Regions from separate parts of the Pantoea sp. USHLN298 genome, predicted to be linked through region 1. Evidence: predicted binding sites of a transcription regulator. Region 1 holds the regulator's gene; each other region holds the start of a gene.
What was found. The regulator LexA, encoded in region 1, represses DNA repair genes until DNA is damaged. The targets are predictions, from matches to a motif close to TNCTGTATGTACATACAGNA.
Positions count from the first base shown of each region.

Region 2: WFK59_RS04200 (metal-dependent hydrolase) is a predicted target of LexA. The motif match lies at 2,458-2,477, and genes of this name have one in related genera.
Region 3: dinB (DNA polymerase IV) is a predicted target of LexA. The motif match lies at 2,371-2,390, and genes of this name have one in related genera.

Region 1 covers NZ_JBBCRO010000004.1:539,492-543,740, reverse strand. The annotation lists gene plsB (glycerol-3-phosphate 1-O-acyltransferase PlsB) at 1-1,767, opposite strand, end outside; gene WFK59_RS13435 (diacylglycerol kinase) at 1,896-2,264, shown strand; gene lexA (transcriptional repressor LexA) at 2,371-2,985, shown strand; gene dinF (MATE family efflux transporter DinF) at 3,087-4,249, shown strand, end outside.
Region 2 covers NZ_JBBCRO010000001.1:879,048-883,296, forward strand. The annotation lists gene WFK59_RS04190 (DUF6515 family protein) at 1-102, opposite strand, end outside; gene WFK59_RS04195 (L-cystine transporter) at 301-1,692, opposite strand; gene WFK59_RS04200 (metal-dependent hydrolase) at 1,845-2,435, opposite strand; gene kduD (2-dehydro-3-deoxy-D-gluconate 5-dehydrogenase KduD) at 2,579-3,340, opposite strand; gene kduI (5-dehydro-4-deoxy-D-glucuronate isomerase) at 3,357-4,193, opposite strand.
Region 3 covers NZ_JBBCRO010000001.1:31,886-36,134, forward strand. The annotation lists gene lpcA (D-sedoheptulose 7-phosphate isomerase) at 50-628, shown strand; gene WFK59_RS00190 (class II glutamine amidotransferase) at 679-1,446, shown strand; gene dpaA (peptidoglycan meso-diaminopimelic acid protein amidase) at 1,417-2,157, opposite strand; gene dinB (DNA polymerase IV) at 2,402-3,457, shown strand; gene WFK59_RS00205 (sugar ABC transporter substrate-binding protein) at 3,494-4,249, opposite strand, start outside.

The DNA of each region.
Region 1 (4,249 bases):
CTCGCTTTCAAACTTATTCATGCCCATCGCGTGGTCCAGCAGCGCCTCAGCGGAGAGGTCAGGGACGGTGGCATTGGCAGAGTAAGGCACATTACGCAGCAGCTGGGTATAACACTCAAGCTGCTCAATCAGCTGTTCGCGGGTAAGTGAGCGCTGACGTGAGGCGAGCAGCGCGGTCACGCACAGGTTCATGGCGTTGGCCGCGCCCGCTTCATTGATGCGCACCATCAGGCTCGCTGCGATGTCATTGACGGTCGGGGTTAACCAGCTGGGACGCTGCGGCTCAATCGGATCGATGGCGTCACGCCACTCCGGCACCCGCTTGTTAAGGTAGTTAACCAGCGGCAGCGGTTCGCCAAAGTTAACGTAGCCCTGGCCGAGGTTACGCAGCTTACGCAAGCCGTGCACCATCTGCATGAAGCCTTCTTTCTCTTTCGCCGCGCCGCGTAGCTCTTTAGCGTAAGTCCCGACTTCCATCACGTGCTCATAACCGATGTAAATCGGCACCAGGGTAATCGGGCGATTACCGCCGCGCAGCATCGCCTGCAGGGTCATCGCTAAGGTCCCGGTTTTCGGATCGAGCAGACGACCAGTGCGGGAACGACCGCCTTCAACAAAGTATTCCACCGAATAGCCGCGGGTGAACAACTCGCCGAGATACTCACGGAACACCGTGGCATACAGCTTGTTGCCTTTAAAGGTACGACGAATAAAGAACGCGCCCAGACGACGGAAGATCGGTCCGGCTGGCCAGAAGTTGAGGTTGATACCGGCGGCAATGTGCGGCGGCACCAGTCCCTGATGATAGAGCACGTAAGAGAGCAGCAGGTAATCCATGTGGCTGCGATGGCACGGCACATAGACGATTTCATGTCCATCCTGCGCCAGCTGACGCACTTTTTCGCCGCCGTTAACGTTGATGCCCTGATAGAGACGGCTCCAGAGCCAGCCCATCACGCGATCCGTCACGCGGATCGCTTCATAAGAGAAGTTCGCCGCAATCTCTTCCATCATCTCAACCGCATTCTGCTGCGCTTTTTCATGGGAGATTTTTTTGCTGCGGGCTTCATCTTCGACGGCTTTTTCAATCGCTTTAGACTGCAACAGGCGATTAAACAGATCCTGACGTGCCGGTAAACGCGGGCCAACCGCCGCCAGACGCTGACGGGCAAAGTGAATGCGCGCCACCCGGGCCAGTTTCTGGGCGATCGATTTGTCGGTGCCGTGCTCGGTCGCCATGCGGCGCAGCGAAACGGTCGGCGAGAAACGGACAAAACTGTCGCGTCCGTGCCAGATCACCGCAAAGAACTTTTGCACGCCGTTCAGTACCCGCAGGTGCGGTGCATCTTCGCCCTGAACCTCACGGCCTGGCGCACGACCAAACATCACCGTCACCGGCAGCATCTGGATATCCAGTTTGGGGTTATTGCGATGCAGGTCGAGATAATCGTGAAAAATCTTCACCGATTCGACGCTGGGCACAAAATAGGGGAAGACGCGCGGGCCATCGTGGATAAAAACGTGGCGCGGCAGCAGTGAACCATCAATCTCCAGCGGAGAGAGCGGGTCGGGCAGATGATGCCGCAGGCACTGCGCGCGTAAAGTCAGTAAGTCGGCCTTCGAATCGTAAGGCAGAACGTACATAATGGGCCGGGTCGGGTCCAGACCATGTTCAGAAACGGGATCGGCCGGAATGGCCTTACTCTTTACCAAAAACGACAGTGGTAAATTCAGTAATTTGTAATAAAGTTTACGCCAACCTGACATAGACAACATGAAGCCTCTTGTTAGCAAAGCGCCGCAAGCATACCAGAAAGCGCAGCGAAGATCTGTGGTGGTGCCAATTGCACGCAGCCCAGACATTGACGTCAATCCGATGAAAGGGTTCCACCAATATGGCAAATAATGCCACCGGTCTTGTAAGAATTGTGAAAGCCGCAGGTTACTCATGGCAGGGCCTGCGTGCCGCCTGGCAGCATGAAGCGGCTTTTCGGCAGGAAGCGCTGGCCGCGCTGGTCGCCATTATTGTGGCCTGCTGGCTGGATGTCGATATCGTCTCGCGCATCCTGATGATTGGCGCTGTGGTGCTGGTAGTCATCGTTGAAATCCTCAATAGCGCCATCGAGGCGGTTGTGGATCGTATCGGTCAGGAGCGCCATCCGTTAGCCGGTCGGGCAAAAGATATGGGCTCGGCAGCGGTGCTGATCAGTATCTTACTGGCACTGTTTGTCTGGATCGCGCTGCTCTGGACACATTTGCGATAACCCTTCCACAACGCGCCATCTGGCGCGTTTTTGCCTGAGAATCGGTTTCCATTTCGCCAATACCTGTATATACTCACAGCGACTGTATAAACAACCAGGGGGCGGGATGAAAGCATTAACCAGCAGGCAGCAGCAGGTCTATGACCTGATTCGCGACCATATTACTCAAACGGGCATGCCGCCTACGCGTGCAGAAATTGCCGCGCAGCTGGGTTTCCGCTCGCCGAATGCGGCAGAAGAGCATCTTAAAGCGCTGGCACGTAAAGGGGTGATTGAGATTGTCTCTGGCGCCTCGCGCGGTATCCGTCTGTTAATGGAAGAAGAGGCCTCTGAAGGTCTGCCGTTAATTGGCCGGGTCGCTGCCGGTGAGCCGATCATGGCGCAGGAACATATCGAAACTCATTACAAAGTCGATCCGGGCCTGTTCAAACCCTCTGCCGACTTCCTGCTGCGCGTCAGCGGAATGTCGATGAAAGATATCGGGATTATGGATGGCGACCTGCTCGCGGTGCATAAAACCCAGGACGTCCGTAACGGCCAGGTTGTCGTGGCCCGCATTGATGATGAAGTGACGGTGAAACGCTGGAAAAAGCAGGGCGCTATCGTGCATCTCCTGCCGGAAAACAGCGATTTTGATCCGATCGTCGTCGATACGCGCGCGCAGTCACTGACCGTTGAAGGTCTGGCGGTGGGTGTGGTTCGCAACGGCGAGTGGCTCTGAGCCTGATATAACCGCGCATTCGTAGCGTCTGATGCTATTCTGTCGGCCCTAATTTTGTCGCTGCAGCTCCCCTCTCTGCAGCGCTGAGCACGGAACTGCGAATGCGTTTTTTAACGGCTACCGACAAAAAACTCTGGCGGCTCGCGCTGCCGATGATCCTTTCTAACATCACCGTACCCTTACTGGGCGTGGTCGATACCGCTGTCATTGGTCATCTCGACAGCCCGGTCTATCTTGGCGGGGTGGCGGTCGGGACGACAGTCACCAGTTTCCTCTTCATGCTGTTGCTGTTCCTGCGAATGAGTACCACTGGCCTGACGGCGCAGGCATTCGGCGCGGGCGATAAAACGGCACTGGCACGCGCGCTGACCCAGCCTTTAATCATTGCGCTGCTGGCTGGCGTGCTGTTCATCTGTCTGCGTACCCCCATCACCCGCCTGGCGACCTCTCTGATTGGCGGCGATCCCAAGGTTCTGCAACAGGCGACGCTGTTTATTCAGATCCGCTGGCTGAGTGCGCCTGCCACGCTGGCAAACCTGGTGATCCTTGGCTGGCTGCTCGGTGTGCAGTATGCGCGGGCACCGGTCATCCTGCTGGTGGTCGGTAATCTGGTCAATATTGTGCTGGATCTGTGGCTGGTGATGGGGCTGCACTGGGGCGTGGCGGGAGCGGCAACCGCGACCGCACTGGCAGAGTACATCACGCTGGCCGTCGGTGCGGTAATGGTCTGGCGTGTGTTGAAACTGCGCGGCATCACTACGGCAATACTGAAGCAGAGCTGGCGCGGTGATATTCAGCGCCTGCTGCGGCTTAATCGCGACATCATGCTGCGTTCGTTACTGCTGCAGCTCTGTTTTGCCTCACTGACCGTACTGGGCGCGCGCATCGGTCCGCAGGTGGTGGCAGTCAATGCGGTGCTGTTGATGTTTATCACCTTTACCGCCTACGCGCTTGACGGTTTCGCCTATGCGGTGGAAGCCTTTGCCGGCGAAGCACACGGCGCAAAAGATGGCAGCAAATTGCTGCGCGTCTGGCATGCCGCCTGCCGCCAGGCGGTGGTAGTGGCAATCGGTTTTTCGCTGCTCTATGCACTCTGCGGCCCGCACATCGTGGCGCTGCTGACCTCCCTTGAACCGCTGCAACAGGCCGCCGATCGCTATCTGATATGGCAGGTTATTCTGCCGCTGATTGGCGTCTGGTGTTATCTGCTGGATGGCATGTTTATTGGCGCGACCCGTGGCCGGGAGATGCGTAACAGCATGAT
Region 2 (4,249 bases), on a different contig from region 1:
AGGGCCAGGACCGCCGTGTGGGCCCCATCCGCCAGGATGGGCAAAAGCGATAGCCGGGGTTAACAGGGTTAACGCCAGCAGTGAGGCGATAACTTTTTTCATCGGGCATTCTCCTCATAAGACTCCACGCAGAATTGGCTTTTTACCGGCTAATGACAAGCGCTAAAGCGGCGAATTTTCGCCTGTTTACCACGCTTAACGCTTTCTTAACGACGTCGCCATCAAGCGGGGAAATTATGGAGAGAGGAAGGCGGGAGAGGAGAAGAGAACCTGGCGCAGGCGCGCCAGGTTTAACCAGGATTAACGATGTGCCAGTTCGGCGTGTTCATCGCTTTCCAGCACGCGCTTATCGGTCAGACCTAACCAGCGGCTGGTCAGGGAACCTGCCGTCATCGAGCCATTGACGTTCAGCGCGGTACGGCCCATATCGATCAGCGGTTCGATGGAGATCAGCAGTGCGACCAGCGTCACTGGCAGGCCCATCGCGGGCAGCACAATCAGCGCGGCAAACGTAGCACCGCCACCGACACCGGCCACGCCGGCAGAGCTCAGCGTTACAATCCCGACCAGCGTGGCGATCCACAGCGGGTCAAACGGATTGATGCCGACGGTTGGCGCAACCATCACCGCCAGCATGGTCGGATAGAGACCGGCACAGCCGTTCTGACCAATCGTGGCACCGAAAGAGGCCGAGAAGCTGGCAATCGACTCCGGTACGCCAAGGCGACGGGTCTGCGTCTCGACGCTCAGCGGAATGCTGGCGGCGCTGGAGCGGCTGGTAAAGGCGAAGGTAATCACCGGCCACACTTTGCGGAAGAAACGCATCGGGTTAATGCCGTTCACCGACAGCAGCAGCGCGTGGACGCCAAACATAATCGCCAGGCCAAGATAAGAGGCAACCACGAAGCTTCCCAGTTTGATGATGTCCTGCAGATTCGAACCGGCCACCACTTTGGTCATCAGGGCCAGCACGCCGTAGGGGGTCAGCTTCATCACTAAACGGACCAGCTTCATCACCCACGACTGCAGCGTGTCGATCGCGACCAGCACACGCTGACCTTTGACTTCATCATCTTTCAGCAGTTGCAGCGCGGCCACACCGAGGAAGGCCGCGAAGATGACGACGCTGATGATCGACGTCGGGTTAGCGCCGGTGAGATCGGCAAACGGATTTTTCGGAATAAAGGAGAGCACTAGCTGCGGCACGCTCAGGTCAGCGACCTTACCGACGTAGTTGCTCTGAATGGCGCTCAGACGCGCCGTTTCCTGCACGCCCTGCACCAGACCTTCAGCGCTCAGACCAAACAGGCCGGTGACAAATACGCCGACCAGCGCGGAGATAGCGGTGGTAAACAGCAGCACGCCGATGGTCAGTACGCTGATTTTACCCAGCGAGGAGGCGTTATGCAGCCGGGCAACCGCACTCAGAATTGAAACAAACACCAGCGGCATCACCACCATCTGCAGCAGCTGAACATAGCCATTACCGACGATGTTAAACCAGCTGATGGAGGTTTTAACCACCGCGCTGTTTTCACCGTAAATCAGCTGCAGCACCAGGCCAAACAGCACGCCGATCACCAGACCGGTCAGCACTTTCTTTGACAGGCTCCAGTTGTTGCGGCTAAAGCGCGAGAGCAACACCAGCAGCACCACAAAGGCGACGAGGTTAAGCGTTAAGGGAAGGTCCATACTGAAACTCCAGAGTAATGCGGCTTTCCGCGTCGGGAAAACCGCATAATGTTAATCACGAATTAAGACTGCGGGAATGTTAGCAGCAGGAGAGGGTGCAGACCTTATATCCAAATGGAATGCTTTATAACTTATTGCCTGAATTTGTTGGTTTAATGCGCAGTCTGGCTGGAAATGAGCCGGCCAACACCGTTTTGCAGGGTATCGAACAGCTGAGCCGGCCAGCCGTTTGCACCAAACGAAGGCATACCCACCGGGAACCACAGCGCATAGCCGACCAGTCCGAGGCATAGCGCTCGCTCAAGCTGGTTACCTTTCTGACTTTTCAGAATAGGGAGACGGAAGCGCCAGCGGCAGGGCCACAATAATGGGACGCCTGCCGGCGTCAGCATATCGGCGACAATATGACTGAGATAACCCAGCGTCAGCCCCTGTAACACATCGGCCGGAATCGGGGACTCTTTGGGCAGATTGATCTGGAACAGCCACAGCCCGGCGGCGACCGCCAGCAAACTGTGGGTAAAGCCGCGATGACCAAAGGCGCGCGCAATCGGATGAGAGAGCCAGCGCAGCCGCTGTCCCAGCACCGACTTCGGGTGATCGATGTCGGGCAACAGGCAGGTCAGCAAGGCTGATGGAACGAGATGCCACCAGTCTGCCTGCGCCAGCACTGGCGTAAGTTCAGCACGTTTGGCAAATATGGCGCTCGCAATGGCGAAAATGATATGGCCCTCGGCCGTCATGATGGAACCTGGCTGCAAAGAAAACTGTCGATGCATCCAGTATAGGGATTTATCCAGTGAATGAGAACATGTGACGCTGTAACGAAGCGTTAATAATTACGCATTAAAGGCGGACAAGCATCGCGCATTGCCCGCCAGATTGATCAGCGTGCCAGCCAGCCGCCATCTACCGCCAGCGTATAGCCGTTAACATAGTCAGACGCGGCGGACGCGAGGAACACCACCGGCCCCATCATGTCATCCGGCACGCCCCAGCGACCTGCCGGAATACGGCCAAGTATCTCTTCGCTGCGTGCCTCGTCGCTGCGTAACTGTTCGGTGTTATTGGTCGCCATGTAGCCGGGCGCAATGGCGTTAACGTTAATGCCATGCTTCGCCCACTCGTTGGCCATCAGACGGGTCAGCCCCATCACGGCACTTTTTGACGCGGTGTAAGACGGAACGCGAATCCCGCCCTGGAAGGAGAGCATCGACGCGATGTTAATGATCTTGCCGCCGTTACCCTGGGCAATAAACTGCCGGGCGACCTGCTGTGACAGAAAGAACAGACTTTTGCTGTTGAGATTCATCACATCATCCCAGTCCTGTTCGCTGAAATTGAGTGCATCCTCGCGTCGGATAATCCCGGCGTTATTCACCAGAATGTCGATTTTACCGGCTGCGGCCAGCGCCTGCTCAACCACTGAGCCGACCACCTCCGTTTTCATCAGATCCGCCTGTATCGGCCAGAAACGGCGGCCCAGCGCTTCTACTTTGCTTTGGGTCTCGTCCGGACCGTCGCGGTTAACGCCGACAATGTCGCATCCCGCCTGCGCCAGGCCCAGCGCCATACCTTGTCCTAAACCGGTGTTACAGCCGGTCACCAGCGCCACTTTACCTTCCAGGCTAAACGCATTCAGTACCATGATATTTCTCCTCTGCTCAGCGCAGTTCGCTGATTTTGACGTGGTCCATGTCATCAAAGACCTGATTTTCGCCCACCATGCCCCAGATAAAGGTGTAGCGCTGCGTACCAACACCCGCATGGATTGACCAGCTGGGCGAGATCACCGCCTGCTCGTTATGCACCAGCAGATGACGGGTTTGCTGCGGCTCGCCCATCATGTGGAATACCGCGCTCTCCTCGCTCATGTCGAAATAGAAATAGACCTCCATGCGGCGTTCATGGGTGTGACACGGCATGGTGTTCCACAGGCTGCCTTCCTCCAGTTTGGTTAAGCCCATAGTGAGCTGACAGGTGGGAAGGACATCCGGCACGATAAATTTATTGATGGTGCGGCGGTTAGAGGTGGCGGGATCGCCGAGCGTGGCGGTAGCCGCTTCCTGTAAGGTGATTTTTTTATCCGGGAAGGTCGCGTGTGCCGGGGCGCTGTTGTAGTAGAACTTCGCTGGCTGCGCCGGGTTCAGGCTGCTGAATACTAAATTACGCGCGCCTTTGCCGACATAGAGCGCCTCTTCATGGCCGATTTCCCAGCGCTTGCCATCCACTTCCACCAGGCCTGGCCCGCCAATGTTGATCATGCCCAGTTCGCGGCGCTCAAGGAAATAGCTGACCCCCAGCTGTTTGCCCATCTCATCGCCAATGGTGACCGGGTTATTCACCGGCATCACGCCACCGATAATGATGCGATCGATATGGCTGTAGGTCAGGGTGTAGTTATCGGCAGTAAAAATATTCTCAATCAGAAACTGGCGACGCAGCGCGTCAGTGTCCAGCTGTCTGGCGTGATCACTGTGAATGCTTTGACGAACGTCCATCTCAGGCCTCTCTGCAGATCAGGTTAAGCATGCCCCGGAACAGGGACTGTTCGGGC
Region 3 (4,249 bases), on a different contig from region 1:
ATTCCGTTAAACTTGCTGCGATTAACCTCTCCTAAAAAAGGACACGCCTATGTACCAGGACATCATCCGCTCTGAGCTTAACGAAGCCGCTGATACGCTAAATAAATTCCTTAGCGATGACGCCAATATCCATGCGATCCAGCGTGCTGCGGTGCTGCTGGCAGACAGCTTTAAGGCGGGCGGCAAGGTGCTCTCCTGCGGCAACGGTGGGTCGCACTGCGACGCGATGCATTTTGCTGAAGAGCTGACCGGCCGCTATCGTGAAAATCGTCCTGGCTATCCGGCGATCGCCATTTCAGACGTCAGCCATCTCTCCTGCGTCAGTAATGACTTCGGCTACGATTATGTATTCTCACGCTACATTGAAGCGGTAGGCCGTCCGGGCGACGTGCTGCTGGGGCTCTCCACCTCCGGTAACTCTGCCAACATTATCAAGGCGATTGAGGCGGCACGGGCGCAGGGGATGAAAGTGATCACCCTGACCGGCAAAGATGGCGGTAAGATGGCGGGCAGTGCCGATATTGAAATCCGGGTGCCGCACTTTGGCTATGCCGATCGCATTCAGGAGATCCACATTAAAGTGATCCATATCCTGATGCTGCTGATTGAAAAAGAGATGGTGAAGTAACTCGTTAGCCTCTCGCCTGGCGGGAGGCGTCTGACTCTAAGGCGGTGGCTATGTGCGAATTGCTCGGGATGAGCGCCAATGTTCCCACGGATATCTGTTTCAGCTTTACCGGCCTGGTGCAGCGTGGTGGCGGAACCGGCCCACATAAAGATGGCTGGGGCATTACCTTTTACGAAGATAAGGGCTGTCGTACCTTTAAAGATCCGCTGCCGAGCTTCAACTCACCGATAGCGCGGCTGGTGCAGGAGTATCCGATCAAATCGCATTCGGTGGTGGCGCACATCCGCCAGGCGAATCGTGGTCAGGTCTCGCTGGAAAATACCCATCCGTTTACCCGCGAATTGTGGGGTCGCAACTGGACCTATGCCCATAACGGACAGTTAAAAGGCTACCGTCTGCTTGAGACCGGCACCTTTCGCCCGGTCGGAGAGACCGACAGCGAGAAAGCGTTCTGCTGGATTCTGCATCAGCTGGCGACGCGTTATCCGCGCACGCCGGGCAACTGGCCCGCGGTGTTTCGCTTTATTGGCGAGCTGGCGGGCAGCCTGCGGCAGAAAGGGGTGTTTAACATGCTGCTGTCGGATGGGCGTTATCTGATGGCCTTCTGCTCCACCAACCTGTTCTGGATCACCCGGCGCGCGCCGTTTGGCCGCGCGCAGCTGCTCGATCAGGATGTCGAAGTTGATTTCCAGCAGCACACCACGCCGCACGACGTGGTGACGGTGATTGCCACGCAGCCGCTGACGGCCAATGAAACCTGGCAGCGGATTGTGCCAGGTGAGTGGGCGTTATTCTGCCTTGGAGAGCGCCAGGAATGAGCGTGAAGCAGCATCGGGATTGGTCACGACCGGGCTGCTGTTCATCACATACTTACCGCTGGTGACATTCACCGTCGGCGGCTGGTGATACTTCGCAAAATAAGCGTAACCCGGCTGCAACTGCTGCCAGAAACTGGCGTAGGTGGAGTAACGGTGACGCTGCATATTGCTGTCGGTCATGCGGAACGGATAGATACTGATGCTGATATCCTGCTGGCCGTTACGCAGCGCCGCATTCACATAAGTAAAAATCTCATCCATATAGGCGTTAGTCATGGCGTAGCAGCCAATCGATTTGCAGTCGCCATGGATCATCAGGTAGTTACCGCTGTAGCCCTGATTGCGATCGTACTGATTCGGAAAGCCGATGTTGATCGCGCGATAAAACCGGCTATCCGGTTTCAGCTGGTTCAGCCTGACGTTATAAAATCCTTCCGGGCTTTTGAAATCGCCTTCACGACGTTTCGGGCCGAGGCCACCAGAAAAATTACAGATGCGGTAGGTATCCAGCAGGCGGTATTCGTTACCAATTTTGCCGTACAGTTCGAGGGTACGCTCTTCCTTGAAAATCTGAATATAGACCGGCGTGCCGAGTAACTGTTTCTTTAATTCTTTACTGACCGGTGCCGCTTGCTGCGCGGGTTCGGGGGTCATTGCCATGCTGAGGGCTGGCAGTAAAATCATCGCAAACAGGAGTGCGATTTTGCCCATGCTGTGTGTACCTTGAGGTGAAGAGAACAATGACGCCATCGTGCGTCTCTGCTTGCATTATCGGAACTATCCGCTACCGCAGCGCAACATTAAACACTGTCTGTTTTTTTAGCAAGACAGCACGCCAGAAATTCGCAATTTCCTGAACAGAATACGGCCAGAAATTTGTAAACTTTAATGCCGGTCGCGACAAATATTGCAGTTACCTTCGCCAACTGTATACTTATCCAGTGCTGGAGGGGGTATGCGTAAAATCATTCATGTCGATATGGACTGCTTCTATGCTGCGGTGGAGATGCGCGATAATCCCCAGTTGCGTGACATCCCGATTGCCATCGGTGGCAGCCGCGAACGTCGCGGCGTCATCAGTACCGCTAACTATCCGGCGCGCAAATATGGCGTGCGCAGCGCCATGCCGACCGGGATGGCGCTGAAGTTATGTCCCCATCTGCGGCTGCTGCCCGGACGCTTTGACGCCTATAAAGAAGCCTCGGCGCAGATCCGCGAGATCTTCTCGCGCTACACACCATTGATTGAACCGCTGTCGCTGGATGAGGCCTATCTGGATGTCACAGACAGTCCACACTGTCACGGCTCCGCCACCCTGATCGCCCAGGATATTCGCGCCACCATCCTGCGTGAGACCCGGCTCACCGCCTCGGCCGGTATCGCCCCGATTAAATTCCTGGCAAAAATCGCCTCCGACCTGAATAAGCCGGACGGGCAGTTTGTTATCACGCCGGCGGAGATGTCCGGATTTTTACTGACGCTGCCGCTGGCAAAAATCCCTGGCGTCGGCAAGGTCTCGGCAAAAAAGCTGGAAGAGATGGGGCTGGTCACCTGCGGTGATGTCCAGAAGGCAGATTTAGCCCAGCTGCTGAAGCGCTTTGGTAAGTTTGGTCGGGTGCTGTGGGAGCGCAGCAACGGCATCGACGAGCGTGACGTGGTGGTTGAACGGGAACGTAAATCACTCGGCGTGGAGCGTACGCTGGCAGAAGACATTAACGACTGGGACGCCTGCCTGGAGATCATCGATTTTCTCTACGCCGAGCTGGATCGCCGGCTGGGCCAGATCCGACCTGATAAGCAGGTCGCGCGTCAGGGGGTGAAACTCAAGTTCAGCGACTTTCAGCAGACCACCCAGGAGCATATCTGGCCGGTGCTGAATAAAGAGGACATGATCGCGATTGCCAGAAAAACCTGGGATGAGCGCCGGGCCGGACGGGGCGTCAGGCTGGTGGGGCTGCACGTCACCCTGCTCGATCCGCAGCTGGAACGGCAGCTGCTGCTGGGGTTGTAACCGTCAGCCTCACCGACCGGTAAGGCTGACATCCGATTACTTCTTATATTTCGCCGCCAGCGTGGCAAACCACGGCGCGACGAAATCATCATTACCGCCCCATCCAGGCACGATTTTATTCAGCGAGGCAACGTTCACCGCGCCGGGCTGGCTGTTGAGCTGCTGCTGAGAGATCGACGCCGCCTTAAACTGATACGTGGCTGGCGTCGCTTCACCGGCAATCTTTTTCGCTACCAGACGCATGTTCACCGCGCCGATGGTTTTAGGATCGACCGCCACGGTCTGGACCCACGGGCTGTTCTTCTCACGCATCAGTTGCAGATCCTGGTTCGAGACATCAATGCTGTAGAGCTTGATCTCGGTACGGCCATTCTCCTGTAGCGCTTTATAGGCGCCCTGGCTGAACGCATCCCACGCGCCCCAGATCGCATCGATTTTGCCTTTCGGGTATTTAGCCAGAATGGCGCCAATCTTGTTGGCGGTATCGCCCTGAACATCGGTGGAGACGGCGCCAATCGACTCCAGCTGATGAATGCCTGGATTCTCCTTCAGCAGTTTCTCGTACACCACCTGACGGCGTTCCATAGGCGGGAAACCGGCGACCCACAGTTTGACGATATTGGCTTTGCCGTTGAAATCTTTAATTAACTGACCCAGCGACAGCTGCGCCAGAGAGGCGTCATCCTGCGCGGTGACGGTGACACCGTCAATCGGGCTATCAACCGGGGTATCAAACACTGACACTTTAATGCCCGCGTCGGCGATGCGCTTGACCAGGCCGCTGGCGTAAGG